Regions from separate parts of the Bacillus sp. NEAU-Y102 genome, predicted to be linked through region 1. Evidence: a T-box and tRNA genes for the amino acid it is inferred to sense, from the RefSeq annotation. Region 1 holds a T-box; the other holds one or more tRNA genes.
The links. A T-box is a leader RNA that pairs with one kind of tRNA and senses whether it is charged. The one in region 1 lies ahead of argS (arginine--tRNA ligase), so its partner is inferred to be a tRNA-Arg.

Region 1 (8,317 bases):
TGCACCTAGTAATAGAGCGTGATATGATGAATTTGGAATGAAAGTTGAAGGAGAGATTACAAGATGTCAAATGCTTATGAAGAATACATGCGCCAAATGGTAATCCCAATGCGCCAAGAGTTAGTGCGTTCTGGGTTTGAAGAGTTAACTACAGAAGAAGCTGTAACAGAATTTATGGAAAATACATCAGGTACAACTTTAGTAGTTGTAAACTCTGTTTGTGGTTGTGCAGCTGGTTTAGCACGTCCATCAGCAGGTCAAGCGGTTGTTCGTGCTGAAAAACAACCTGATCATCTTGTAACTGTATTCGCAGGTCAAGATAAAGATGCTACCGCAAAAATGCGTGAATACTTCGGAGAAATCCCTCCATCTTCACCATCTATGGCATTATTAAATGGAAAAGAAGTTGTTCACTTCATTCACCGTCATGAAATTGAAGGTGCAACTATGGACGAAATTATTACGAACTTAGAACAAGCTTTCGAAAAGAATTGCTAAAGAAGGGGGAGAGTAAATCTCCCTCTTTTCTTTATATAGAGGTGAAACCATGATCGTAACAACAGCAGGAAGAACAAATAAAGAAATGACAGCATATGCAAAGGAGGTAGCAGAAGAATTAAATCGTTCTTTTATTTTACGTAATGATATACCAGTGCATAAATTACATGAGCAGTATGAACAAGATGTACTTGTCGTAGGAAAGAACCGATTAGCTATTTATCCGAAAGGTACGGAAGAATCATTTTTCTTTCATCCGAACTCAGCGATGTTTCGTGTGAAAAGGTTAATGCGTGGAGAGCACGATCCGTTTGTACAAGCTGCTAAATTAGAGAGCGGAATGACAGTGTTAGATTGTACGCTCGGTATGGCATCAGATAGTATTGTAGCTAGTTATGTTGTTGGTGAAAGTGGAACAGTAACAGGACTTGAAGGCAATGAATATATGGCTTATATCATGAAAAATGGTTTGAAAACATGGTCTTCATCTGTTTCTGAAATCGATGAAGCAATGCAAAGAATCCTAGTAAAGCAAACGGAGCATTTTTCATTTTTAGCGCAATGTGAAGACGATAGTTACGATGTCGTTTACCTTGATCCTATGTTTGAAGAAACTGTCATAGAATCTGACGGAATTAAAGGATTAAAACACTTCGCTTTGTATCATGATATTACTGATGAAACAATTGCGGAGGCGAAGCGAGTGGCGAGAAAGCGTGTCGTATTAAAAGATCATTTCCGTAGTTCTAGATTTGAAAAACACAATTTTCACGTATACAAAAGAAAAAGTGCTAAGTTTCACTTTGGTGTAATTGACCCTTGCTAATTGTTTGAAAAGATGTATAATAAGCAATAATTAATTAAATATACTGTCTGTGATGAAGAGAGTAGTCTTTTTTAGAAGGAAAGCGAGCTGGGGATGGTGTGAGCCTAGTACGGAAGAAAAAGATGAAGCGCACTTCGGAGATGCTTCTTGAACGAATAGTAGAGAAAGCCGAGGCCCCCTGTCCTCGTTATAAACGGGAAAGTGGTTCGTAACGAACAACAAGGGTGGTACCACGGGTTAAAACTCGTCTCTTTTTTAGAGACGAGTTTTTTGTGTTTTAAAAAATAAGGAGGTTAAATCATGGATTATAAAATGCAGTTTGCGGAAAGTTTATCTAATATTTTCACGAATGAACTAACGCAAAAACAAATTTTAGATTTAATTGAAACACCGAAACAAGATGAATTTGGAGATGCAGCGTTCCCATGCTTTTCATTAGCAAAGAAATACAAAAAAGCACCAGCTATTATCGCAAAGGAAGTTGCTGAGAAATTAAATAATCCGTTTTTTACGAAAGTAGAAGCCGTTGGTCCTTATGTAAATGTGTTTTTCAATCGTGAAACTGTAAGTGATGCAGTATTAAAAACGGTTTTAGCGGAAAAAGAAGAGTTCGGTCAAAACCACTTTGGCTGTGAAAAAACAGTAGTAATTGATTATTCCTCTCCTAATATCGCGAAACCTTTTTCGATGGGGCATTTACGTTCTACAATGATAGGAAATTCGCTGAAACATATCGCTGAAAAATGTGGCTATGAAGTTGTAGGAATCAATTATATTGGTGATTGGGGAACGCAGTTTGGAAAATTAATTACCGCATATAAAAAATGGGGAAATGAAGCAGTAGTTAAAGAGGATCCAATACGTGAATTATTTAAGTTATACGTTCAATTCCATGAAGAGGTAAAAGACGACGAAGAACTAGAAGAAGAAGGGCGTGCTTGGTTTAAGAAATTAGAAGAAGGTGATGAAGAAGCTGTTGAGCTTTGGAATTGGTTCCGTCATGAGTCCCTTAAAGAATTTTCTCGCATTTATGAACTTCTCGGTGTTGAATTTACTAATTTTCAAGGAGAAGCATTTTATAATAACTTAATGGAAGATTTTATTGGGATTTTAGAAGAGCATGATTTGCTTGAAGAATCAGAAGGCGCATTAGTCGTTAATTTAGAAGAAGAAGGAATGCCGCCCTGCTTAATTAGAAAATCAGATGGTGCGACGATTTATGCAACGCGTGACTTAACAGCAGCTTTATATCGTCAAAACACTTATGGGTTTGATAAAGCGCTATATGTTGTTGGTCCAGAACAAAGCTTACATTTCAATCAATTTTTCACTGTATTAAAAAAACTTGGCTATACTTGGGTTGATGGTATGGAACACGTACCGTTTGGCTTCATTTTAAAAGATGTTAAGAAAATGTCGACACGTAAAGGAAGAGTTATTTTACTCGAAGAAGTACTTGAGGAAGCAATTGAACTTGCAAAACAAAATATTGAAGAGAAAAACCCAAACTTAAAACAGAAAGAAGAAGTAGCAAAGCAAGTCGGTGTAGGGGCAGTTATTTTCCACGATTTAAAAAATGAGCGTATGCACAATATTGAATTCTCATTAGAAAACATGCTGAAATTTGAAGGAGAAACAGGCCCGTACGTACAGTACACACATGCACGTGCTTGCTCTATTTTAAGAAAAGAAAGTGTAGAATTTGAAACATGTACGTTTGCTTTAAAAGATGATCATAGCTGGAGTGTCGTAAAATTACTTAATAAATTCCCTCAAGTAATTGAAGCAGCTTTCAATAAAAATGAGCCATCAATCATTTCGAAATATGTATTAGATGTAGCACAATCATTCAATAAATATTACGGTAATGTTCGTATATTAGAAGAGAGCGAAGAAAAAGACAGCAGACTCGCATTGGTTTATGCTGTGACGGTTGTACTAAAAGAAGGATTACGTTTACTTGGGGTGGAGGCACCTGAGGAGATGTAGCATAAAAGGTGTATGTATCATTACAGATATGTATGCCTTTTTATTTGGTATAGGAGCCATGTAAGTAGTAATCTCACTTTATTAAACTAATTTCTGGGGGAATTAAAATGTAGGAATGTTTTTGTTAAATGGAGAATTGTAAGGGGTGTATATAAAAGGAGGCGTTAGACGTTGGAAACATACGATTGGAACAGTAAACTAGCGTATTTAAAAAACACGAGAGATTTATATTACAATAGCGATTATGTAAGTTTTCTAGTGAATTCAGTTTGGAAGATTTCTGATCCAGTACATGTTGTTGATTATGGCTGTGGATATGGTTATTTAGGGTTAGTTTTGTTGCCGTTACTTCCAGGTGGATCAACATATACAGGCATTGATAGCGGAGAAGCATTAATAGCTGAAGCGAGAGAGTTGTTTCGTTCCCTCCCGTATGAATCAGAATTTATTGAGGAAGATGCTACAGAAATTGAACTGAACGATAAATACGATATAGCAATCTGTCATGCTTTCTTATTACATATGAGTTCGCCAAAAACGATGCTACAAAAAATGATACATTCAATTAAAAAGGGCGGAAAAATAATCTGTTTTGAACCACATTGGATATCAAATATGTCTTCATACTCTTTAGATGGGGAGAAACAATCAGAATTTATTCAGTTAGGTGTTTTGCAGAAATTATTTGAAAGTGATACGAAAAGAAATGGTAAAGATGGCAATATAGGCATGAAAATACCGATATATTTAAGTGAATTAGGTGTGAAAAATATTGAGTGTAGAGTAAGCGATAAAGTGAACTTTTTAGATTCAAATATGCATCACAATGATAAAAACGATTTGTATCAATCATTAAAAGAAGAGGGGATTGCAGGCAATCCGGGTGATAAGCAGCAATTTATAGAATGTTTAATAGACAGAGGATTAACATATGATAATGCGCTAGCTCAATATGAAGCTGAACTCCGATTTTACAAAATATTTCATGTGCATTCTTCTTTAGTGTACGCTCCGAATATGAAAATTACATTTGGTGACATAGTATGTTAAAAGGTATGATATATAAGAATTGTCGTTTAATGTCGATAAGTCGGTATTCGACATATAATCGCTGATATATTTGAATTATCGGCGATATAATTTTATGTACTAAGTTCAGCTTTTACAAGATCAAAACTGCATGTTACGTTATTCCATATAATCAAACAAAATACAGAGAAAAGCAATCGTTTTTACTATATTTTGTTATAAATTTGAATAATATTAATTAATACCATCCATTATAAGAGATTTTAGTTGAATACATACTATATGGTGTGTAAAATCTAAGCAAGTAGCAGTATAAATATAAATTCGAGGTGAATGCATGCTAGATTTTAAGCAATTAGAAACTTGTTTGAAAGATAAGAGATTTGTAGACGGATTACAGGAAATAAATAATGAAATTGCATATATAAAAGAAACGAATACTTTATCCTATGTGAAGAATTGGCTTGCCAATATTCCTTCGCATAAGGAGTTTGATATATTAATTCGCCTTACTGATGAAGGGCTTATGCACCAATGCAGTTCATTTCTCATTCGCTACGCTTATAAAAAATTCCCAAATATGAGAACGCTCTCTTTATATTGTGATGAGTTAATTGATGAGCGAAAAATTCTTGAAGCAGAGCAGTTGTTAAAATCTTCTTTAGAAGAGTTAGGTAAAGAAGAAATAGATGCAGATTTTTTAGCGAAAACATATTTTACGTTAGTACGATGTCTTTTAGAAATGAAACGAAACGAAGAAGCGCTAATGTATATGAAAAAAGCAGAGGAGTACAGTACACGTGCAGTCTTTGATAAATGGGGCTACGTTTATATGCATACAGGTGAATGGGAGAAAGCGGAAGAACAATTTATTGCTGGCATACAGCATGAAGATTGTGAAGAGTTATCTACCTATTTATTATCACAATTGTATGCGAATAAAGGGGAACAAAAACGTGCAATACAGTTAATTGATGATGCGATTGTAAAGTTTCCACAAGTACCATATTTTCATTTTGAGAAGGTAAAGTATTTATTAGATTTAGAGCAATATGAAGAAATGTTAGCGGTAATAGATAACATAAATACTCAGCTGCCATATCATGCCTATAATACTTACTTTGTACATTTACGTGCAGAAGCGTTGTACAAAATGAATAAGTTTGCAGATTTACAAAAGCTATTAAGAGAAGAAAAGAGTTTAAAAGAATCTTTATATCATAATTTAGAAAAAAATCCGGATGGAAAAAAGGTTCACTTGCCGATAGTTCCTATTGTACAAAAGGATAATTATTGTGTTCCGACAAGTTTAGAGATGATGTTGCGTATATGGGGAGAGAAACGTACACAAGATGAAATAGCAGAGTTTATTTTTGATATGACAGGTTCGAAGTTTTCAGATACTGTTTCTTATTTAGAAGAATTAGGTTATGAATATCGTTATTTTAAAGGGAATGAAGAGAATTATAAGAGACTGATTGACGAAGGAATTCCTGTTTTATTAAGTATAGATATTGAGCATGCTTCACACGTACAAGTTCTATCTGGATATGATGATACATTGCAAGCTTTCTATGTTCAAGATCCAAACTTTATAGAACCAGTTCTTGTGGAATATAGTAAATTACAAGAAAAATATCGTTATACAGGCTGTTTAGCAATCACGTTTGTTCCGAAAGAAAAGAAGGAGCAACTAGCGTTTCTAAGTGAAGAAGAAAATCGTTATTTTAAATCTATTTTTTCTCTTACGGATCATTTAGATGAACATGACAAAGAGGGAATTAGTAACTTAGTACAATTTTTAAAAGAAACGAGTGATAATCCAAATACGTGGTTATATACGATAAAGCACTTAGATGTTGAAGTAGATAAAGAATTTATTTTATATTGTATCGATAAGTTAATGGAAAAGTTTCCGAACTCGGACTTTGTTAAATTGCATGGTGCACAGTGTTTTATTCGTCTTCAGGAAGTAGACAAAGCCGAGCAAATGCTGACAAGCGTTGAGAAGAAAAATAATCGTGCATTATATCATTTGATAAATGGAAGATATGCTTTTGAGCAGGAAAGTTATATAGAAGCAATTTCAAGCTTTCGTTCATCGTTACAATTAGACGCAGATCAGCCTATTGCTTGGAGTTTTCTCGCTTTATCCTATATGTATATTGATCAATCTGAAAAAGCATTGCAATACTCTCAAGTTGCGTTAGAGCGTAGTCCTGAAAGGTTTACTTTAACGAATCACGGTATAATATTAATAGATTTAGAAAGATATGAAGAAGCATATGAAATCTTTAATGACTTGTTAAAAGAATATAAATATGAAGCACATGTATGGTATGAACGAGCGAGATGTGCACATCAACTAGGAAAATTATATTTAGCAATAAAAGGGCTTAAAGTAGCGATTCATTTGGATAGTAATGCACCTTACATTTATACAAAACTTTCGGAAATATACGAATCTGATTTGAAGGATGAGGAAAGTACGAAAGAAATTTTATTAAACGGTATTGAGAATTGTGATGATAAAGCATCTCTTTACGTAAAATTAGGTGACTATCATTTTCAAAATGATAGCTTGGAAGAAGCAGAAGTATTGTATAATCGTGCTTTAGAAGAAAATGATGAGGATGTTTATTCTCACTTCGGACTTACACAAGTTTATATGGCAAGAGAACAATACAAGGAAGCAAAAGAATATATTCTTGGTCTTGAGAAGCAAATTGAAAAGAGCCAAGATTTCCTCATGAATGCAGGAATGGTTTTATGGGATGCTGAAATTGAACTTGGTGGAAATGAAGAAGGGTTTAAAGTAGCGCTATCTAAGTTAGAAAATGGTATAAAGAAAAGTGATTATAATGTAGCAAGTGCGTTAGATGAATATGTGAATCGAATTAAAGGAACGGAATTTGTACAACGAGGTATAGCGTTTTTAAGAACGTTACACAAAGAAAGAAATGAAGTAAGTGAGTACGGTTGTTATGCAGGTATTTTATATGAATCTATTGGACAGTACGGCCAAGCGATGAAAAGATATAGTAAGGCGATAGAACAAAAGGAAACGGCATTACCGTATTACCGAATTGGTGAAACACTTATGGCATTAGGACAATTGACGGAAGCAAAACAAGCGTATGAAACATGTTTAGAGCTTGATGGGAATTTCGTAGGTGTACATTTACAGCTTGCGGAAATATACGAAAAAGAAGAAAACCGTTTTAAAGAACAAAGTCATATGGTTCAGGCGATGAAAGAAGAGCCGTTGCATATTAATATGGAATATTTGGCACAGCTTTCAGTAGATATGAATCTTCAGGAAGAATTGTTGACTGAACTAGAACAATTAGCGGAAGAAGTACCTGAAATATGGCGTTTAGATGCGATTGCATATGTGCATGGTGCGATGAATGAAATAGATAAAGAACAAGCACAGATTGAATACGCGCTACAATTAGATGGTGAGCATATAGAAGTTCTATATCATTATGCAAAAGTATTAGTGAAAAAAAGAAATGTAAAAGCAATTGAAGTTGCAATGAAAGTAATACAAAAAGATTTTGATAATGAACGTATATTTGATGTTTATGTAAAAGCAGTAGAGCAACATAAAAAATTGTCTAACATACGAGATTTTCTTCATATGTTAAAGGTGAAAAAAGCAGAAAGAAGTACAGCATTCATGTATGCTGCAGCTGCGGTTACGGAAATATGGATTGAACGCCAGCTGCATGAACAGCCGAAACGATCTATCATTACGAGAGCTTTTTATCGTATGAAAAATCGTGCGAAAGAAATTTCAATGGTTACTATGATAATTGATTTATATGAAATCTCTTTAAAGTTAAATCCGAAAAATAGTATGGCAGCACAGCGATTTGCGCTATTTTATGAGAATGTAGAGATGAATAAAGAAGCGATAGACATTCTGCACACCTCACTAGAAAATAAATGGGATTATGAAGTAGCGAAGCA
Region 2 (23,706 bases), on a different contig from region 1:
TGACTTTTTTCTCACGATCACTAAGGTTTGGTATTTTTCGCTCTAGGCTTACCATCGTTTCACTTTGGATTGCAAGTGCCTTATCACGAAGAGCTGATATTAATGGAACAACACCAAGTGTACTTAACCACGTTTTAAATAGAACAATTTCCTCTTCAATCATAAATTGAATTTTCTCCGCTTCTTTCAAACGCTCAGCACGATTTGCTTCCACTACTCCTTGCAGATCATCAATGTCATATAAAAAAGAACCTTCTAACTCATCAATCGCTGGATCAATATCACGTGGTACTGCAATATCAACCATAAATAAAGGGCGACCAGAGCGCATTTTCTCCACCTTTGTCATCATCTCTTTCGTAATGACATACTCAGATGCACCAGTTGAACTAATTAAAATATCTGCTTCTAATAATGCACATTGCAATTCGCTTAACGATTTTGCATGTCCCATATATTTCTCAGCCATTACTTCTGCTTTCGAAAGTGTCCTATTCATAACTGTTACTTTACGAGCACCACTTCCATATAAGTTTTGCAGTGCAAGTTCGCCCATTTTACCAGCACCAAGAATAAGCACATGACAATCTGTTAACTCGCCAAATATTTTCTTTCCAAGCTCAACAGCAGCATAACTAACAGACATTGCACTTTCCCCGATTGTTGTTTCTGAGTGGGCACGTTTTGCTAATGTAATGACTTGCTTAAACAATTCATTAAAAATTGTGCCTGTTGCTTTAACTTGTTGCGCTTCTAAAAAGCTATCTTTTATTTGACCTAAAATCTGCGTTTCTCCGACTACCATCGAATCTAAACCGCACGTTACGCGGAATAAATGATCTATTGCACCATCTTGTTCAAAAATAGTTAAATATGGCGCGACTTCTTCTATTTCAAGCTGAAACCAATCAGCTAAAAACTTCTTAATATAATACCGTCCCGTGTGTAATTGATCGACAACAGCATAAATCTCAGTGCGATTACAAGTTGATACAATGACATTCTCTAACACGCTCTTTTGATTTTGTAATGTAGTCATCGCTCGCTCTAGCTCTGCTGCCTGAAATGTGAGTTTCTCACGAAATTCTACAGGGGCTGTTCGATAATTTACACTAACAACAAGAATATGCACGCAGCATGTCCCCCTTCACCCGTTTTATCACTTTATCTACTATCATAATACAACTTTCCTCTTATGAATCTGACAATCGTGTGAACAACCGATTATTTTTTAATTATTCTCCGTATGTAATAAAGGAGATTCAGTAAACTAATAAAAAAATCTTCTACTTTATAATGATTATAAATTAATAACTCTATTTGTACGTTACCAAAAAAAGTCCTCATAATCAAGTGATGGAAACTATTCCATATAAATTATAACATCATCTTTCCTATCTTCTTTCATCATGAAGGAAAATATGTATGATTGTTCCAAAATGTAGCAAACACTTTCTCAATACAATGTATTTGACATTTTATTTCTTTTTCGTTATATTGATTTTACAAAATTAAATTGTGCACAACTTAATTAGAAGGGAGTTATGTATGACAGAGGACTCTTTGCATCTAGATAACCAACTTTGTTTTTCTATTTATGCCTGTTCTAGAGAGGTTACTCGTTTTTATCGACCTTATTTAGAAGAGATGGGTATTACGTATCCCCAGTACATTACTTTACTCGTACTATGGGAGCAAGATGGACTAACAGTAAAAGAAATTGGAGAACGTCTATTTTTAGATTCCGGTACGTTAACACCTATGTTAAAACGAATGGAATCATTAAAACTTGTAAAACGTGTTCGTTCCAAAGAAGACGAGCGAAAAGTTTGTATTGAATTAACAGAACAAGGCAAAGATTTAAAGGAAAAGGCTTGTTCATTACCGACAACGATGGCTACAAATTTAGGAATTACAGAGCAAGAATATCGCTCTTTATTAATTGAGCTAAATAAACTAATTGAAACAATGAAAACAATTAATGATGGAAAAGGGGAATAAATATGGATAAATTATATACTGCTTCAGTAACAGCAACAGGTGGAAGAAATGGGAAAGTAGTTTCAGATGATGGCATATTAAATCTTGATGTAAAAATGCCGAAAGCACTAGGTGGTGCAGGCGGAGAAGCAACAAATCCAGAACAACTATTTGCAGCTGGTTATGCAGCTTGTTTTGATAGTGCATTACAACTTGTCATTCGTACAAAACGTATGAAAGTAGAAAGTACAGAAGTAACCGCTCACGTTTCTATCGGAAAAGATACAGATGGTGGTTTTGGCCTATCTGCCGTGCTTGATGTACATGTCGCTGGCGTTTCACATAGCGAAGCAAAAGAACTTGTAGAAGCGGCTCACGGTGTATGTCCTTACTCTAAAGCAACACGAGGTAATATTGAAGTTACATTAAACGTACGTTAACAGCTTATATAAAGAAAAAAACGCGCGACATTCGTCACGCGTTTTTTGTTTTTGTCATTTTATGAATTGCCTTCCACGCTTCTTCTTTTCCAAGTCCTGTTTCAGAAGAGAATAGAACGATTTCATCGCCAATTTCAACAGCAAGCGTTTCTTTTACAACTTTTAAATGCTTTTGCCATTTCCCTTTCGGGATTTTATCGGCTTTCGTCGCAATAATAATTGTTGGGATTTCATAATGCTTTAAGAAATCATACATCATCACGTCATCACTTGTTGGTTGGTGACGTAAATCAACTACTAATACAGCTGCGTCTAATTGCTTACGCGTTGTAAAGTACGTTTCAATCATTTTCCCCCATGCCGCGCGCTCCAATTTAGACACTTTCGCATATCCATAACCTGGAACATCAACAAAATGCATCATCTCATTGATTAAGAAAAAGTTCAGTGTTTGCGTTTTTCCTGGTTTAGAAGAAATACGCACTAACTTTTTACGATTTAAAATTTTATTAATAAAGGAAGACTTCCCGACATTTGAACGACCTGCTAATGCAATTTCTGGTAAATCACTGTCTGGATATTGTTCTGGTTTAACAGCACTAATTACAATATCTGCTTTTGTTACTTTCATTGTTTCACTCCTACTAATGCGTGCTCCAATACTTCATCTAAATGAGATGCAAGCACAAACGTAAGGTTTTCTTTTACGCTCTCTGGAATATCATCTAAATCTTTCTCGTTTTCTGCTGGCAAAATAATTTTTGTTAAGCCTGCGCGGTGAGCACTTAATGTTTTTTCTTTTAAGCCACCAATTGGTAATACACGACCACGAAGTGTAATTTCACCTGTCATACCTACTTCTTTACTTACAGGAATACCTGTTAGTGCAGAAATAAGTGCCGTTGCCATCGTAATACCTGCTGACGGTCCATCTTTTGGAACTGCTCCTTCTGGAACATGAATATGAATATCATTTTTCTCATGGAAATTCGGGTCAATCTGAAGCTCTTCTGCACGAGAGCGTATATAACTAAACGCAGCTTGTGCTGATTCTTTCATAACATCCCCAAGTTTCCCCGTTAAAATTAGTTTCCCTTTTCCTGGCGCTACAGAAACTTCAATTGCAAGTGTATCGCCGCCTGCTGCTGTGTAAGCTAGACCTGTTGCCATACCAACTTGGTCTGTTTTTTCAGCTTGCCCATAACGGAATATGTGTTTACCAAGTAAATCAACAATCTTTTTCTCTGTCACAACGATACGTTTACGTTCTGCTGTAACGATAATTTTCGCTACTTTACGGCAAACTTTTGCAATTTGGCGTTCTAGCGTACGAACACCAGCCTCACGTGTATAATAACGAATAATTTCAAGAAGCGCCTCATCACGCACTTGTAAATTACCTTTTCGTAAGCCATGCTCTTTTAATTGTTTCGGCAATAAATGCTCACGAGCAATGTGTACTTTTTCAAGTTCTGTATAGCCAGCAATCGAAATGATTTCCATACGGTCAAGTAATGGACCTGGAATACTTGAAAGTGTATTAGCGGTTGCTACAAACATAACTTTCGATAGATCATATGGTTCTTCAATGTAATGATCACTGAAGTTATGGTTTTGTTCTGGATCTAATACTTCAAGTAATGCCGCTGATGGATCTCCACGGAAATCGTTAGACATTTTATCAATCTCATCTAATAAGAAGACTGGATTAACTGTTTTCGCCTTTTTCATACCTTGAATAATGCGTCCTGGCATTGCTCCAACATATGTACGGCGGTGACCACGAATTTCAGATTCATCACGCACACCACCAAGAGATGCACGGACAAATTTACGATTCAATGATGTTGCAATTGAACGCGCTAACGAAGTTTTGCCGACCCCAGGAGGGCCTACTAAACAAAGGATAGGTCCTTTTAATGAATTCGTTAACTTCTGTACAGCTAAATATTCAAGTACACGCTCTTTCACTTTTTCAAGACCGTAATGATCGTTATTTAAAATCTCTTCTGAATGAGCAAGATCAATTATATCTTCTGTTGCCTCTGTCCACGGAAGCGCTAATAACCAATCAATATAATTGCGAATAACACCACTCTCCGCAGAACTTGCTGGTAACTTTTCATAACGATCTAATTCTTTCAGCGCAGCCTTCATTGTTTCTTCAGGCATTCCTGACTGTTCAATTTTTTCACGAAGTTCTTCTACTTCTCCGCCCTTACCTTCTTTGTCGCCAAGTTCAGTTTGAATCGCCTTCATTTGCTCACGTAAGAAATATTCTTTTTGCGTGCGCTCCATTGAACGTTTCACTTTTTGCCCAATCTTCTTTTCTAGGCTAAGTAACTCTTGTTCATCTTGAATAATTGAAATAAGTGTATGTAATCGTTCTTTTACAGATACAATCTCTAGAATCTCTTGTTTCTGCTTCGTTTTAATCGGCAAGTGAGAAGCAATTAGATCAGCTAATCTCCCTGGTTCTTCTACATCAGCTACCGTTGCAAATGTTTCATTTGAAACTTTTTTCGAAACTTTAATATATTGTTCGAAATGCTCCAGTAACGTACGCATAAGAGCTTTCTCTTCTAAATCATCTTCTACTTCTTCAGTTACCGTTTTAATAGACACTTGTACTATATTTTCTTCTTCGATAAACTCTATTACTTCTGCTCTATGTAAACCTTCCACAAGGACACGAAGCGTACCGTTCGGCAATTTTAACATTTGCTTGACTTTCGCCACTGTACCTACACTGTATATGTCATCTTCTTTCGGATCATCGATATTCATTTCTTTTTGCATTGCTAAAAAGATGATATTTTCATCCATTGCCGCCTGCTCTAGTGCTTGTATCGATTTATCACGTCCTACATCAAGATGCAAAACCATCGTTGGATATACGAGAACGCCTCTTAATGGTAGGAGGGGCACGATTCTTTCGTTCGTATTCATACTAGACATAGCACCTCCATAATAAATTAAACTCCTGTTCAACTATTTTATATTACAATACACCTAGATGCAATTGCTGAGATTCCTCGCAATTATAAATAGCTTATTTTTCTACCTCACGAAAAGAAAAAAGACTCCGATTAAGCATACAAACTTAAACGAAGTCTGGCAAATTTTATTATTGTTTATTTTTACATAGATTGTGCATCTGTTTCGTCTACGTTAGTATGTACATCTAGCTCTCTATGCGCATTTTCTTGCATAAATGTTAACTCAAATACTTCTTTTAACTTACGGACAGGAATAATTTCGATTCCCTTTATAGTATACAAAAATGGTTGCATATTTTCAGCAGGAATAATGACTTTCTTAGCTCCCGCTTTTTTCGCAGCTTTTATTTTTGCGTACACGCCACCAATAGGCTTTACTTCTCCGTGTATACTTATTTCACCTGTCATCGCTACTTCATTATTTACATATGTGCGATGCACCGCAGAATATACACCTGTTGCCATAGCGATTCCTGCAGAAGGTCCATCAATTGGGATACCACCTGGAAAATTAATATGTATATCGTATCCTTCTGGCAACACATCTAAAGAACGAAGTACTGTTAATACATTATCAACAGAGCCTTTTGCCATACTTTTACGGCGAATCGATTTCGTTTGACTACCAATACTTTCTTCTTCTACAATTCCGGTAACATTTACCGACCCTTTATCTTTCGCCGGAATTGCTGTTACTTCAATTTCTAATAACGCACCTGTATTTGGTCCGTATACAGCAAGACCATTTACAAGACCAATCCTTGGAATCGGATAAATGTGCTTTTCGTATTTCGGTGTAAGCTGACTTGAGTGAACAACCCACTCTATATCTTCATCTTTAATGAAAGAACGTTCTTCATTTATCGCCATACCAGCAGAGATTTGCACGAGATTAATCGCTTCTCGTCCATTTCTTGCATACATCCCAATCATTTCAATACCATTTTCGCCTATTTGCATTTCTACTTTTTCCGCGGCATTTTTCGCTACTTTTTGAATTTCTTCCGTATCTAATTCACGGAAAAATACTTCTAAGCAACGTGACCGAATAGCAGGAGGAATTTCCTCTGGCGAACGTGTCGTTGCTCCAACTAAGCGAAAATCTGCCGGTAAGCCTTTTTGGAAAATATCATGTATATATGTTGGGATCATCGTATTTTCTTCACTATAGTACGCACTTTCTAAAAATACTTTTCGATCTTCTAACACCTTTAACATTTTGTTCATTTGAATCGGATGGAGTTCGCCAATCTCATCAATAAACAAAATACCACCATGCGCATCTGTTACAGCACCTTTTTTCGGTTGCGGAATACCTGCTTGTCCCATCGCCCCAGCACCTTGATAAATCGGATCATGCACCGAACCAATTAAAGGGTCTGCGATACCACGTTCATCAAACCGAGCTGTCGTCGCATCAAGTTCAATAAATGTTGCATTCGTACGAAATGGAGATTTAGGATTTCGTTTCGCTTCTTCTAATACAAGACGTGCTGCCGCTGTTTTCCCAACACCTGGCGGGCCATATATGATTACATGTTGCGGATTCGGACCACAAAGAGCCGCTTTTAACGACTTAATCCCGTCCTCTTGCCCTACAATATCTAAAAAGGTTGTAGGACGCACCTTTTCTGCTAGCGGCTCTGTTAAAGAAATCTCACGCATTTTACGAAGCTGTTCTAATTCTTTTTTCGATTCTCGATCAATTGAAACTTTTTGTGTTCGTTGATTTCGAAGTAAATGCCAGAAATATAATCCGACAATTACACCAAAAACAAGTTGAACAACTAAAAATATATTTGTCCAGCTCATTATTTATTTCCTCCCGCAATATTTTATCTCTTAGTATTTCCGCGGAGGAACGTAGCTAAACATAAAGAAAAACAGCAATTATAAAAATTGCTGTTTCCCTTTCGCATTATGCAGATGTTTTTGTATCAAGTACAGTACCGTCTTGTAACACCAATTTTGGCGGTTCATTATCAGCTACTGTTTCTTTTGTAAGAATACACTTCTCGATATCTTTACGAGATGGAAGTTCGAACATTACATCAAGCATTAAGCCTTCAATAATAGAACGAAGTCCACGAGCACCCGTTTTACGTTCAATTGCTTTTTTCGCAATTTCGATTAGTGCACCTTCTTCAAACTCTAACTCAACATCGTCAAGCTCCAATAGTTTTTGGAATTGCTTAACAAGTGCATTTTTCGGTTTCGTTAAAATATCAACAAGAGCATCTTCATCAAGTGGCTCTAGGTTCGCAATAACTGGAAGACGACCGATAAACTCTGGAATTAAACCAAATCTTAAAAGATCCTCTGGTAATACGTGAGATAAAACATGCTTCTCATTTACATCAGCATTTTTCTTCTCAGAACCAAATCCAATTACTTTCTCACCAAGGCGACGTTTAATAATCGGCTCAATGCCATCAAACGCTCCACCACAAATGAATAAGATGTTCGTTGTATCAATTTGAATGAACTCTTGGTGCGGATGCTTACGACCACCTTGAGGTGGAACGCTTGCTACAGTACCTTCTAAAATTTTCAGAAGTGCCTGCTGCACACCTTCACCAGATACATCACGTGTAATTGATGGATTTTCGGACTTACGTGCCACTTTATCAATCTCATCAATATAAATGATTCCTTTTTCCGCTTTCTCTACATCATAATCAGCTGCTTGAATTAATTTTAGTAAGATATTTTCTACATCTTCCCCAACATATCCAGCTTCTGTTAAAGATGTTGCGTCCGCGATTGCAAATGGAACATTTAAAATACGCGCTAACGTTTGTGCCAGTAATGTTTTACCACTACCTGTTGGCCCGATAAGTGCGATATTACTCTTCGCTAATTCTACATCATCAATTTTGCTGTTAGAATTAATGCGTTTGTAATGATTATATACCGCTACCGCTAGTGCTTTTTTCGCGCTATCTTGCCCGATGACATACTCATCTAAGATTTCACGAATTTCTACCGGTTTCGGTACATCTTTGAATTCTACTTCTTCGTCCTTCGCAAGCTCCTCTTGTACAATTTCAGTACAAAGTTCGATACACTCGTCACAAATGTAAACACCTGGACCTGCCACTAACTTTCGAACTTGCGTTTGTGTTTTACCACAGAAAGAACATTTTAATTGCCCTTTTTCATCATTAAATTTAAACATATTTTCACACCCCTTACAAAGTGCTAACCTCTTGCCTTCGTATGTACACGATAAATGTATCGTATGTAAATACATATTATGTCACTACGTGGCGAGAAATACAAATAATATGACTAGTTATGTACAAATAAAAAAATTTTAAAACTTTTGAAATATGTATATTCGACTTGTAAAGGAACATTTCCTTCTCCATCGAAAAGTTTTATAAATATATTTCTATATTTATAAAACAAGGCACGATTAAAATCGTGCCTTGTTATTTTATTATGCAGCGTTTTCTACTAAGAAGTCTACAGCTTTACGCACTTTAAGATCTTCAGCTAAAGCGTCTACACTTCCAAGAGCTTGCTTGATAGCGTCTACTGGCATACCGTACATTTCAGCCATTTTTTCAACTTCTGCAGTTACTTCTTCTTCAGTAACTTCGATGTTTTCAGCTTCAATGATAGCTTCAAGAACAAGATTGATTCTTACACGTTTTTGTGCATCTTCTTTCATTTGCTCTTTTAATTTGTCAGCGTCAGTACCTGTGAATTGGTAGTAAAGCTCAAGGTTCATACCTTGTTGGCTTAAACGTTGCTCGAATTCACGAACCATACGATCTAACTCAGTGTTGATCATAGCTTCTGGAATTTCGATTTCAGCGTTAGCAGCAGCTAATTCTACTACTTCGTCACGTACTTTGTGCTCAGCTTCGTGCTTTTTGCCTTCTTCTAAGTTTGTGCGAAGTTTTGCTTTTAATTCATCAAGAGTTGCAACCGCTTCGTCTGCTTCTTTAGCGAACTCGTCGTTTAACTCAGGAAGTTCTTTTGTTTTGATTTCGTGAATTGTTACTTTGAATGTTGCTGGTTTGCCAGCTAATTCAGCAGCATGGTACTCTTCTGGGAATGATACTTCAACGTCTTTAGACTCACCAGATTTAAGACCGATTACTTGCTCTTCGAAACCTGGGATGAATGTACCAGAACCGATTGCTAGAGAGTAGTTTTCGCCTTTTCCGCCTTCAAATGCTTCGCCATCAACGAAACCTTCGAAGTCGATTACAGCTGTATCACCGTTTTCAACAGTTCCTTCTTCTTTAACAACTAGTTCAGCTTGACGCTCTTGTAAAGATTTTAATTCGTTCTCTACATCTTCGTCAGTTACAGTTGTTTCAACTTTTTCTACTGCTAAACCTTTGTACTCACCTAATTTAACTTCAGGTTTCACTGTAACTTTTGCAGTGAAGATAAGGTTAGCATTTTTTTCGAACTTCTCGATGTCGATTTCAGGATGATCAACTGGGAAGATACCAGCTTCTTCAATCGCTTCACCGTATGCTTTTGGTAAAATGATATCTAAAGCATCTTGGTATAAAGATTCAATACCAAAGCGTTGTTCGAATAATGGACGAGGCATTTTTCCTTTACGGAAACCTGGTACGTTAATTGTTTTTACTACTTTTTTGAACGCAGCGTCGATAGAGTTGTTTACTTCTTTAGCATCAACTTCGATTGTTAAAACGCCAACGTTACCTTCTAATTTTTCCCATTTTGTAGACATTTATTCTTTCCCTCCAACTATAATAATGTATGCACATACCTCTATAGATTAAAATCTTCATTATCTCTTTTTTGAAATAACAAATACACAAATAACCCTCTAGCAAAAGCTTTCAGATATAATGTTCCAATCTACTAATTGCCCAGAAGACAACTACGGTATATTTTGTTCGAGAATAATATGAAACATATTAAGTAAGAGAATTGCACTTCTCTTCTCTTACAAACAGGCAGATTTCTGCCTTTTGCAACCCTTACATTATAACATAGAATATGCTCGTTTCAAGAACTGAACGATTCTTTTTCATAATTATACGGGCAAATATCCTTCTCTTTCAACACGTAATAACCATTGATAGGCAATATGAAACTCTTCCAATTCGATATTATATGCTGCCATAAGCTCTTCTTCATCAATAGCCAATCCGAAACGCTTTCTTCCAATTCTCTCTAAAACAGCTGACCAAATCTCTTCTTTATCCATTAATAGAGCGAATGGGAAAACGCTAATTTGCAACTCTTTCCAATATGTAACCATCGCTTCAAATATATCGGGATAATTTTGCTCTAATCGGCTTGATAATTTATGTATAATGTTATTGGATTGCTCCTCATTATGACCTGTAAATGCTGGAATCACCTTAATCGTATTTCCAAACTTTTCTACCTCTATTTCTTCTTCTACCTGACTTTCTATCATTTTATACAAAATAGAAGTTTTCAAATAGGGGTGCTGCTCTTCGTCTATTAAAAATTTCTTTAAAACAGGTAATGCAAGATCTAAATCTTTTAACGAAAGTCGCTGAATCGCTCTTAGCTTCTGTCCAAAGTTTTCTCCAAAAATTTCATTAGTAAACTCATCCAATTCAAAGTTTGAATCCACTAGCGATGCGTCTCCCTCATTTAGCATACCTTCTGCAAATAAAGCAAGCTGCGCTAATTTTTCCTTTTGATCAGGCATTATATCTTTCGTTTGTAAAACCTTTTCAACAGTTTCAATAACACCTTCATAATCATTTGTTTGAACTAAAATTGTTACGTACGTTTCAAGAATATCACCAAATAAGACAACTCCTGTTTTAAGCAACTGTTCACATTTATCTTTCGCTTCTTCCATACGTTTTAATTCGAGTAAACAAATAACTGAAGCTAATTCCGTTTGTTCCGTTTCCGCATTATACTGACGTAATATTTCAAAGCAACGCAATGCATCTTCGAATTTCCGCTCTTTCAGCGCTAAAAAACCTTCATCAATATAGCGCTCTGATAGTTGTGGAAACAATACGACCGTATTTTCTTTTTTATCCATACGTCCGCCTCTTTTTCTTGATTTTAATTATGCTCAAAGTAAATATATCAAATGCGTAATGAGAACACAACATCCCTAAATCATTTGTTTGAAATATAAAAATATTTAATTTTTATATTCCGATACGAGTAAATCTCTACTAAAAATTAAAATTGTACAAATAAAAATCCCCAGCAACAAGCGCAGAGGATTCATCATTAATGGAAAGCTTTTATAATTGTGGGGTATATTACAAGGGTAATAATTTGGAGAACAATAATTGCCATAACAATCATGCTAAAATAGAAGATTGGTTTACTTCGCTTCATTAAAAACATAATAATAAGCATCGTACAAGCAAACAAACTTAAGAAGAACAAACTTGTTGTCGAACTAAGTATACCACTTGGGACAAAGAACAATAACACTACACTACAAGTACCTATAATTCCAAATAACCATTCCATTCATTCACTCATTCCCTTTCCCTCTCATAGCTGTTTTCTCTAAGCAATCAAATGTTTCACAACATCGACTACATACGTTAATTTCTCATACGCTACAAATCCAAAAGCAACCGTTAAGCCCGTTACAACTAACCCTTTCATCATTTCTTCCTCCTCGTTTTATCGTTGTTATCTTCATTATAAAAGATTAGCAATTTCTTACCATCGAACTACCTTACAGTTACCTTACAGAATTGTAAGATTTCAAAAAGGGATTGAAAAACACCTCATATCGCTTGAGGTGCTTTCACGAAATTTCTCTATAATCACTTGCAAAATTAGCTTTTTTCTCTTGGTTACTTTTCGGCGAATCGACTCTTAGACTAATAGATTTACTAAATAATTTAGGATCAAAATAATTATGCGTTACTTTTCTTAACTTACCTTCAGATATTTTCGTATTACAAGAAAACAAAAAATGAAAATCATGTTAATATATTTTTGTACAATTAAGAATTTAATTTACAAGGGGGATTATATATGTTCAAAAAAGTAGCTGCTGATGTTTTAGGGTTAAGCGATGTAGGTTCTGTCATTACACCGAAAGATTACGATAAAGTTGATGCTGATGATTACGTGATGCACGAAGATGGAGAGAAAATTTATTTTCTAATTAAATCCAAATCAGATGAATATTGCTTCACAAACAAAGGATTACTCCACCTAGATGGTACAAGCGCAACAAGTAAAAAACGCACACTGCGCCGCTATAGCTATAGTAAATATCAAATTAAAAACGTAGCACTTGAAACTGCAGGAACGATTGATTTAGATATAGAAATTAAGTTTCAAATGGGAGATGAGCATTACTCAATTGATGTTCATAAAAAACATATTGAAGAATTAAAAGATTTATATAAGGCTTTACTTAAAATTGAAGAAATTTCATACGACAACGACATTACATTACAATATGCACATAAAAGTTTAGATATGGCATCTAATGCTTTCAGCCGTATTTCAAACGCACAAGTAAACTTAGCAGAGCAATTTAAAGAGATGAACGAGATTGCCTTTAACTGGCTTGTTGATACGAAGAAACAATACAATGTGAAAGATTATGGTTTTGTATTTGAGAAGTTTATTAATAACTAATTTAAAACAAAAAACCTTGTTATCAAAAGATAACAAGGTTTTTTTAGCGTCCCAGGAGAGATTCGAACTCCCGCTCCGCCCATTCCGTACTATTTTATATATTTTGATCGCAGTCTTAATATATCTTCTCCTTCGCGAATGCCTGCCGATCCCTTCCTCACATTTTTTACGACAGTCCAATTCGGGTTAGTTTCATCACCGATGTTCTGTACTGTAAAGTTGCCGTCACCATATTTCCGTTGACCTTCTGCCAATTTCTCCGTTAAATCATTCTCTTTTGTTCTCGCCATCTTTGCGCCATCTCCCTTTTTATACAACCTTCTTAAACTGTCCAACTAATCACACGTCCAGTCAATTGGAGATTCTCGTTTTCCGCTTCTATTAATTGTAACACACTATCAGGGATAAGTTCCGATAACGGCTACTCAATCACACTAGAATGGTAAAAACTTTTATAACATTGCAAGTGAACAATTAGGAGAATCTGGATATGGATTTGAGTTCTACCATAAGCCTATTGATTCTTTAAATTAAATATGAGGAACAGGGCGCATAAAGTGTAACTTTAATCAACCCTCACCAATCGGACTTTTACGGACAGCCCGACCCCACCTAACTTCTTTGCTTCCGCTGAATTTTGAGGTGGGGGTCTTACTGCCCGGCAAATAGCGGGATAAACGGCGCTCTTTTTATTTAAGAAAAAGAAGTACATATGCAACTGCTTAATATCGAAGGAAAGGTCGCAGATATTAAGAATGAACTACACTTATAACCCAAACATCAATTTTTAGACAAACAAAAAACCTTGTTATCAAAAGATAACAAGGTTTTTGTTAGCGTCCCAGGAGAGATTCGAACTCCCGACCGTACGCTTAGAAGGCGTATGCTCTATCCGGCTGAGCTACTGGGACATGGAGCGGGTGAAGAGAATCGAACTCTCGACCAGAGCTTGGAAGGCTCTTGTTTTACCACTAAACTACACCCGCATATGTTATTTTCTTTTCTTCGTTAGCGCCGTTGCCCTATCGACAATATTTATTATATGTATAACCATACATAAAGTCAACACCTTTTTTAAAAGAGGATAAATTTTATTATCCTCTTTTAAAAACTGCTTGTTCAACTAGTTGTCCGTCTAATGTTTCAAAACGAACTTCCATTTGATTTTCATCCATTTCTAATACAGCAAATGTCTTTTCTACACGCTGACGTGGTAATAAAATACTGCCTGGATTAATAAATAAAACGCCGTCGATTAATTCCGCACCTAATACGTGAGAATGTCCGAAGCATGCAACTTGCGCTCCTACTTCTTCCGCATGGTACGCTAGCGTTTGTAATGTCATTTTCACATTATGGCGATGTCCATGCACAACTAAGAAGCGAATTCCATTTACATCAGTTACAATTTCATCTTGAAAGTTAGCATAATCACAGTTTCCTTTTACAACACGGAAACCTTGCATTTCTTCATGAGCAGGCGTTAGCTCTGAATCACCGCAATGAATCATGATATCTACTTTCCCTTCATATTTCTCTTTCAACTGCTGTAATTCCTTCACAGAGCTATGACTATCGCTTACGATTAAAGCTTTCATCATACTCTCTCCCTTATTCTCCTAAAAACCATTCCGGGATTTTTTCTTCTAACTTACGAAGAGCACGACCACGGTGGCTAATAGCATTTTTCTCATCTGAACTTAATTCCGCCATTGCTTTTTTGTATTCTTCCACATAAAAGATCGGATCGTATCCAAAACCATTTTCCCCGCGGCGTTGTTCTAAAATAAATCCTTCACATGTCCCATTTACAATGACAGGCTTTTTATCACCTTCAGGGAAAGCAACTGCTAATGCACAATAGAAACGTGCTTTACGCTTTTCAAAGTCAATGCCATTTAATTCTTGTAACACTTTATCGATATTTGCTTGATCATTTTTCGGTTCACCAGCAAAACGCGCTGAATACACTCCTGGTTTTCCGTTTAAAGCATCTACAATAAGACCCGAATCATCCGCAATTACGATTGAATTCAGCTGTCTACTCAAACTATCCGCTTTTAAGATCGCATTTTCTTCAAATGTTTCACCTGTTTCTTCAACTTCTTCAATATGAGGAAAATCGTGTAATGATTTTACTTCTAAATCAAATCGCTCAAATAACTCAGCAAACTCACGTACTTTACCCATATTTTTTGTCGCTACAACAACTTGTTTCATACTTTCCACCTCTACTCTATATGAGATACGATGTCGCCTAAAGCTTCTTTTTGCATATCAATCAGTTGGAAAATGCCTTTTTCCGCAGCATCAAGTAGTTCATTTAACTGCGCTCTACTAAACGTCGCTTCTTCTCCAGTTCCTTGCACTTCAACAAATTGGCCTTTTCCAGTCATAATCACGTTCATATCAACGTCTGCTTTAGAATCTTCTGCATAGTTTAAATCTAAAACAACACCTTGCTCTTCAACAATCCCTACTGACGTTGCTGCTAAATAATCTTTTACTGGAATTTTAGATACTTTTTCTGCTTGTAATAACTTCTCAAAAGCTAGTACCATCGCTACATATGCACCTGTAATAGACGCTGTTCTCGTTCCACCATCTGCTTGGATAACATCACAGTCAATCCAAACTGTTCTCTCGCCAAGCGCTTCTAAATCAACTACCGCACGTAATGCTCGTCCAATTAGACGCTGAATTTCCATTGTACGTCCTGTTACTTTCCCTTTGCTTGACTCTCTAATTGTACGTTGTTCTGTTGCACGCGGAATCATCGCGTATTCAGCTGTTACCCAGCCCTTTCCTTCTCCACGCATAAACGGTGGTACACGCTCTTCAATTGTCGCTGAGCAAATCACCTTTGTATCCCCAACTTCAATTAATACAGATCCCTCTGGATGTTTTAAATAATTCGTATGAATATGTATATGGCGTAATTCTGTTTTCTCTCTACCATCTACTCGCATAAAAATAACCTCCTCTTAATTACTACTCGTTAGTATAGCCAATTTTAAATGTATGATATGTATACAATAAAAGAAGGAGAACCCAAAAAGCAATTCTCCTTTCTTACTTAAGTATATCAAATTATTCAAGATTAAAAACTACCTGTATTCACGTTTTCTGGACGATCTACAGGTTTTATTAACTTTCCGCCCTTTTCATCTATAAGATTCGCTTTTCCATTCACTTCAATAGAAACATTTTTCACACCTTTCTTTTCTGTTAAAGATAAAACTAACGACTTCAATACGTAATTTGAAATCATATTTTTATCTGGGTTTACAAATATATTTTCATTAAAGTTTAATGTAAGATTTCCGTCTTGTAATTTCGGATTCGTAATAAGCTTAACGCCTGGATTAAAATCATTCAGGAGCGATTGATGAATCGGACCTTTTACAAGCTCATCTATAATTGCTGCATAATCATTTTCTTTTCCTTCAGCAACGCGGCGCGTTACTGGTACGTAATATTGCTGTTTATTATTATTTTGCGCCATAAAATACAGTGTGACTGGTTTTGTATTTGTTACATCTGCTACTTGTTCATCATCGAAGTTAATACCATTTGCACGACTCACTCCTTCACCAAGCGGTGTACCACCAACAGGCATCTTTGCCAATTTCTCACCATTTATTTGGAACTGCACTTGTTTTATCTCTGTAAATTGCGTCAACGTCCACGCTATAGATTCAACGATTTGCCGCTCTTCTTCTTTCGCATAGTTTTTCATTTCTTTAGAGAAATCAATAACTGCCGTCCCGTCCTTTTTCAAATCTAAGGTCATCGTTGTATTCGCCGGAATGACTGCACGAAACCCATTCGGTAATAAATTCGTTACTGGTCCATCTTTCACAAGGTATTCTAACGTTTGCTTCACAGTCTCATTTGCTTTCGGAGTAGGTATAGCTAATGTTTGTGGTACAACATAACCATTTTTATCAACAAGGTATAGTTCTCTATTTACCATTTGCCCTTGCTTATCTTTTTTAGCTACTTCTTTCTTCCCACCCTCTGTATACGTAACTTGTTTTGGCGGATCAATTTGTTCAGTTGCTTTCTCCTGATTTATAAAGCCACACCCTGTTAGTAAAACAGCGCTCACAGTAGCACCAACAACCCATTTAAAAGTGGATTTAGGCATGCCATTCCCCCCTAAAATCTAAGTTTGTACTATTATGTATACGAGCCGTTTCACATTTTAGAACAAGCTGTGCCTCTTATATAGTGAAACTTTAATCAGTGGGAGTTTTGTTCATCCCCCACATAACTTCTTTTCTTCCGCTGAATTTTGAGGTGGGGGTCTTACTGCCCGGAAAATAGCGGGATAAACAAAAACTCCTGATTTCTCAGGAGCTTACTTATATGAATTCTACTATTATTCTTTTTCTAAATGAATATGCTTCACATTTTCAATCGGTTGACCGAACCATTTTGATGCAATTTCTTTAAACAAGCCTATTTTTCCTGTTGTTAAGAAGAGATGATCACTTTGTTCTTCTCCTTCATTCAACATTTTACTATGATATAAGATTGTACTTACTTCACGTGCTGTTTCATCACCAGAACTAATTAGTTGTACTTTATCTCCCATTACTTTTTTAATAACAGGTCCTAAAATCGGATAATGTGTACACCCTAATATAAGGGTATCAATATCGGTACTTTTCAGTGGTTGCAGCGTTTCTCTTACAACTTCGTACGCCATTTCACTTTCGAAATTCCCACTCTCTACAAGTTCAACGAAAGGTGGACAAGCTAAACTTTCTACCATAACACGGTTATTAATAGACTTTAACGCCTCTTCGTATGCACCACTTTTCACGGTTCCAATCGTTCCAATAATCCCAACATGATACGTGTTTGTCACTTTTAAAGCTGTACGTGATCCTGGGTGAATAACTCCTACTACTGGAATTGGTAATTGTTTTTGCATCTCTTCTAATACAACTGCAGTTGCTGTATTACACGCAATAACTAACATTTTAATATTTAAATCTAGTAAATGCTCCGTCATTTCCCACGTAAATTGACGCACTTCTTCTCGAGAACGTGGACCATAAGGACAACGTGCTGTATCTCCTAAATATATGATACGCTCTTTCGGCAACTGACGAATTAATTCCTTCGCTACTGTTAAACCGCCAACTCCTGAATCGATAACACCGATTGCTCTATTCAACTTCATCACCCGTTTTCTCATTCATCATCTTTTATGTTTATCATTATATTTTACACACTTTAAGTTCGCTCACTTCAAATGCTTCTGTATGAAAATTTTCATTTACCCATGTATAGACTAGGACCTTTTTTATTTTGCTCCTTTTTTTCGTAATTTGCAAGACAGAAAAATAACCGACCTTCTATAAGAAAGTCGGTTTCTTCTATATAAGGTGCATACTCATTGCTCCATCTTTTTTTGAAAAGAAGACATTCCCATTAATAAGAAGAAATGAGCAGAAATTAAAATGACGAGCAAAATAAAATTCAATCGATAACTATTTGTAGATTCCATAATTTTGCTCGCTACAGCTGGTCCAAATGCCATACCGAAAAAGTTAATTAAATTATATAAACCAAGACCAACTCCAACTTTAGCTGGATTTAATGTTTTGGGTATAAATGTGTTTAATGATACTTGAATTGCCGAATAACTCATAAATGTTAAAATAACCGCAAATAAAATAAAGAGTAAGTTCCCATTCGGAATAATCCCTAAAATTAAAAAGCCCATGATCATAACTACAGACGCTACATACATCATCCTCACATTCCCAAACGAAGGAATAATCTTTCCGGTAATAACACTAGATACAATACCAAAGAGAGATGCAACAAACAATACAATTCCAATAACGAATGGAGACAATCCGTGTCCTCTTCCTAACAGTAATGGTAATAATAATAAACTAGCACATAACGCCACATTAATGATAAATCCGACCGCTATTAAACGAAGTAATGGTTTATTTGTAAACAACTCAATATCAATAAACGGCGACTCTGTTCTCTTCATATGAGCCCTGAATAAAAATAGGAAAGCAACAGATAACACAAAAAGCCAACTATTAATATTCACTCCTAATAAAATGGTCGTAATCAATACAAATAATAAAACTGCTCCAATGAAATCAAAGCGAAACACTTCATCGGTATGTTGCGCCTCTTCTGGCATAAATTTTACGAGCAAGAAAATACCAATCATTGAAATAACCATAAATAAAAATAAATACGGCCACCCTAACGTATTTGTAATTGCCCCACCAACTAAAGGTCCAATACCAACCGCTAATGCAATAGAAGAACTAATCATTGCTAACGCACCCGGTTTTTTAGCTGGAGCAACTAATTTTGCCACCGCAATCATACTGAGCGCAATAAACGCTGCTCCCCCGCTCGCCTGCACTAACCTTGCGAAAATGATAATCTCATAAGATTGATTCACAAACCCAACAATAGAACCAGCTACAAATATGATAATAGAAATAATTAATAGCCTTTTTACACTGTAACGATCAGCCAGTTTTCCATATATCATCGAACCAATACCAACAACTAAAGAATACCCCACTACAACCCAACTTACTTTCGATTGACTAATTGATAAATCATTGGCAATATCCTCTAGCGCTACATTAAATAACACAGCGTTCATCGGTCCTAACAAAACAATAAAACATAATGTAAAAACAAACCATTTCGAATGGTTACTTATATCTTTCCCCATGTGTAACACTCTCCTGATTGCAATTTTAAAATTGTCAAACTATAGATGAAAAATGAAGTTATTTAAATGTTGTATCACCACTAAACAACTTCATTAAATGTATAAAAGGTACTACCTTATCGCGCGATAAAGTGAAACTTTAACCAGCCCTCATCAATCGGACTTTTACGGGCAGTTGATCCCCCACCTAACTTCTTTGCTTCCGCTGAATTTTGAGGTGGGGGTCTTACTGCCCGGAAAATAGCGGGGTAAATTGAATTCGACACGAAACAAGAATGTTGTTCGATATTCATGGAACTATCATAGTTTCAGCATTACAGTTTGTCAACGAAAAATATACAAACTAAACTAATTTAGCCTTTTTAGTTTACTTTGTTCAAAATTTATTATACACTAATTTCGAACCCGATATGAGAAGGACTGGCATGATTATTCAAATTTGCATTTTTTAACTTAATAAGACGAAACGAATACAGAACTTTTATATAGAAGAGACATTATAGGAGGATTATGATGAAGAAAAAAATTTTAGTTGTATTAACAAGTGTAGAAAAATATCCAAATTTAAATAGGGCTACCGGACTTTGGCTTGGTGAAGCTGTACATTTCGTAAAAAAAGTAGAAGAAGCGGGTTACGAAGTCGATTATGTCAGCCCACAAGGCGGTTATACACCAATTGATCCACATAGTTTAGCAATGGCGGAGAGCGTCGATTGGGAATGGTATCAAAAGAAAGAGTTTATGAATCGCCTCGGTTCTACAATGAAACCGAGTGAAGTGAATCCAGAAGACTACGCTGTTATTTATTACGCAGGTGGTCACGGGGGTATTTGGGACTTCCCAGAAAATAAACAACTTCAAAATATTTGCCGCAACATTTATGAAAACGGCGGAATTGTTTCTTCCGTTTGTCATGGAGCTGCTGGTTTATTTCATATTACATTAAGTAATGGGGATCGTTTAATTAGTGGTAAGAAGGTAACAGGCTTTTCAAATGAAGAAGAAAAATTAGCTGAATTAGATCAATTCGTTCCATTTTTAACAGAAGATGAACTCATTAAAAATGGAGGACTTTACGAAAAAGCCGCGCAACCGTGGGAAGCTTATGCTTTAGAAGATAATCGTGTTATCACTGGTCAAAACCCAGCTTCAGGTGGTCCAGTAGCCGAATTAGTATTAAAACAGTTACAAAAATAATATGTACTAAAAAAGCAGATTTCCCTCTATTAAGGGAGATCTGCTTTTTTACGAAATCATTTGCAAAATAGCAATAACTTCTTTTTCAATTTCCGAATCATCAATTGCATCTATATACTCTGGTTTAAAAAGTTGATACTTCTTCAATTGATAAAAATCAAGTATCGCTTTCTTTAACGTAATATCGTACTGAATACAAAAAGAATGATCTATAATACGTCTTAACATCACATCATCTTGCACCATAAATAATTGTGCGTTCATCTTATTAAAGTAGCCTTGTTCCATACCCGCTTCAAAAAACATTTGCAAATTATGATTACGATTTTGTTGTGCAGCGACTAATTGATCCGACAAATGCGGATATGCTTCTTTCAAATCTTGCAAAAAAACATCCGAAATATATGTCACACATTTTAAAGAATGGATAAATGTCTTTTGGAACCGTTCTGTAAATGACATACTTTCATCTTGATTATCCGCATCACCTTCGAGTAGATAGTTCATGAAATCCTCTACTACCGCCTCAATAATTTCATCTTTCGAAGAAAAACGTTTATATAAAGTAGCTTTACTAATATCCATATATTTCGCAATTTCATCTATTTTCAATTGGCTAAAACTCGCCTTTCTAATAACGGGCTTGATTTTATTAATATAAGTATTTGCACATGCGACTTTTCTCATTTAAAAGAGCCTCCCCTTTTGTCCATACAAAATAGTATAGCAAATTCACAATTAATTATAAATGAAGTCACTATACTCAATACATCTTTTTAGTTTAAGGGTTCATTTACACTATAGAAAAAATGCCCGCTACCTTTATGAGTAGCGAGCACCTTTTCTATAATTTATTTACAGCCCTTTTTATAGCCTTACCCATTTCCACACTAGACTGCGGGTTTTGTCCTGTAATTAAATGTCCATCTACTACCACATGTGACGTAAAATTGGGGGCTATATAAAACAAAGCTCCTTCTTCTTTCAACTTACTTTCTAATAAAAACGGAACGCGCTTTTCTAAATGTACAGCTTTTTCTTCATCGTTTGTATAACCCGTTATACGCTTACCGGCAACAAAAAACGAGCCATCCTTATTTTTCACACCGACTAAGGAGCTTACTCCGTGACAAACAGCCGCTACAATCCGGTTATTGTTATACATATTCTCAATCAAATTTGCTACATATGGATTACCTGGAAAATCTACAATCGCCCCGTGCCCACCACCAAATAAAACCGCATCATAGTCCGAAAAATGAACCTTTGAAATCGGTCTCGTATTTTGCAATAAAGACGCAACGTGCTTGAATTCGCGAGGTATACCATTCGGAATAGACACTCTATCTATAGGTACTCTTCCGCCTTTTATCGACACAATATCAACATCAAACTTAGCCTTTTTAAATAAATGATAAGGAGCTGCAAGCTCTTCAAGCCACAAACCAGTCGGGTGTCCATTCATATCATGAGCACTTGTTGAAACTAACAGTATCCTTTTCAACATATCCCCTCCTTATTACCTATTTATGTATGTAATCTTCTTATCATTCATATAGCAAGTGAAACAAACAGAAAAATAGCCGACTCTTTATATAAAAGTCGGCTGCTTTCTTATAGTTCGAGCTCTCCCATACGAAGAAGCTCAACAACTGCTTGTGAACGTCCTTTAACCCCTAGCTTTTGCATTGCGTTTGAGATGTGGTTACGAACTGTCTTTTCACTTATAAAAAGTTCACCTGCAATTTCCTTCGTTGTTTTATCTTGAACCAGTAATTCAAATACTTCTCTTTCTCTCTTTGTGAGTAAAGGTTTAGATTGATACGCTTTTTCCTTCAACTGGTATAACCCTCCTTGCTTAAGCCAGAGCTGTGTATGTGTAAGTTGGGTGTTTATTTAGTCAAGATATTGTATGAACGAAATGTGCAGGTGGTGAATAAAAATGGGCTTTATTTCCCATGTTATTTTAGACTTTTATACATTGCGTACACTCTTTTTATCCACTTACTTTCCAACGCGCCATATTTGTTCTAGCAATATACTTACAACCGTACCTACAAATAAACCATTACCGAATATATATTGCATAACAGACGGCAAGGATTGGAGTGCTCCAGACGGTAAAAACATAACGCCACTTCCAAATAATACTGCCACTCCTAAAATCGTTACATTCCTTTCACTCATCGGCACTTGTTTTATATTATTAAATCCAATTCCAATTAATTGTACGAACGAAGCCATTAAAACAGCCGATGCGACAGCCGATGGTAAAGATGCTAAGTAACGAATAATACTTGGAAAAAGAGACATTACGACTAGTAACGCACATGCCATTAAGAACGATCGTATATATTTTTGTTTTGTTAAGCGTATAAATCCTGCCGTTGCTGGTAACGGAACGATACCTACAGTTGAAAATACGGAGGAAATGATATGCGAAATCCCTCCAACCCACGTACCATCCTTCAACTGTTTTTGTTCAATAGTTGCTTTATGAATGGTAGCTTGATTAATCGCTATAATAGCTGCCACTGTATTTGAAACTAAAATACATACCATAACGAAACTGGATACTGCCATACCAGTATTCCATTTTGGAAGTCCCCAAGCAAACATTTGTGGAAGTTGTACAAAATGAGTTACTTGAGATGGAACCGTCACTTTTCCTGCAATGAGAAAAATAATCCACCCGCTAATTAATCCTATTAAAACTGCATAACTTTTGATAAAACCTCTTCCAAAATTA

Region 2: it has a tRNA-Arg gene. The T-box ahead of argS (arginine--tRNA ligase) is inferred to sense a tRNA for this amino acid. The anticodon was not compared.

The regions. Positions count from the first base shown of each region.
Region 1 covers NZ_JBTWFK010000004.1:232,870-241,186, forward strand. Annotated here, with positions in the region: gene ACYFX0_RS13060 (BrxA/BrxB family bacilliredoxin) at 64-498, shown strand; gene ACYFX0_RS13065 (class I SAM-dependent methyltransferase) at 548-1,324, shown strand; T-box leader at 1,365-1,579, shown strand; gene argS (arginine--tRNA ligase) at 1,625-3,313, shown strand; gene ACYFX0_RS13075 (class I SAM-dependent methyltransferase) at 3,485-4,363, shown strand; gene ACYFX0_RS13080 (tetratricopeptide repeat protein) at 4,680-8,317, shown strand, end outside.
Region 2 covers NZ_JBTWFK010000003.1:151,739-175,444, forward strand. Annotated here, with positions in the region: gene hemA (glutamyl-tRNA reductase) at 1-1,132, opposite strand, end outside; gene ACYFX0_RS10160 (MarR family winged helix-turn-helix transcriptional regulator) at 1,549-2,001, shown strand; gene ACYFX0_RS10165 (organic hydroperoxide resistance protein) at 2,004-2,420, shown strand; gene ysxC (ribosome biogenesis GTP-binding protein YsxC) at 2,455-3,051, opposite strand; gene lon (endopeptidase La) at 3,048-5,378, opposite strand; gene lonB (ATP-dependent protease LonB) at 5,561-7,231, opposite strand; gene clpX (ATP-dependent protease ATP-binding subunit ClpX) at 7,338-8,597, opposite strand; gene tig (trigger factor) at 8,862-10,139, opposite strand; gene ACYFX0_RS10195 (hypothetical protein) at 10,449-11,447, opposite strand; gene ACYFX0_RS10200 (hypothetical protein) at 11,645-11,893, opposite strand; gene ACYFX0_RS10205 (PH domain-containing protein) at 12,413-13,027, shown strand; gene ACYFX0_RS10210 (hypothetical protein) at 13,117-13,317, opposite strand; tRNA gene ACYFX0_RS10215 (tRNA-Arg) at 13,865-13,938, opposite strand; tRNA gene ACYFX0_RS10220 (tRNA-Gly) at 13,940-14,013, opposite strand; gene ACYFX0_RS10225 (metallophosphoesterase) at 14,122-14,625, opposite strand; gene ACYFX0_RS10230 (XTP/dITP diphosphatase) at 14,639-15,247, opposite strand; gene rph (ribonuclease PH) at 15,259-15,996, opposite strand; gene gerM (spore germination protein GerM) at 16,128-17,177, opposite strand; gene racE (glutamate racemase) at 17,412-18,221, opposite strand; gene ACYFX0_RS10250 (MFS transporter) at 18,435-19,760, opposite strand; gene ACYFX0_RS10255 (type 1 glutamine amidotransferase domain-containing protein) at 20,274-20,957, shown strand; gene ACYFX0_RS10260 (TetR/AcrR family transcriptional regulator) at 21,006-21,644, opposite strand; gene ACYFX0_RS10265 (type 1 glutamine amidotransferase domain-containing protein) at 21,802-22,464, opposite strand; gene gerE (spore germination transcription factor GerE) at 22,572-22,796, opposite strand; gene ACYFX0_RS10275 (purine/pyrimidine permease) at 22,962-23,706, opposite strand, start outside.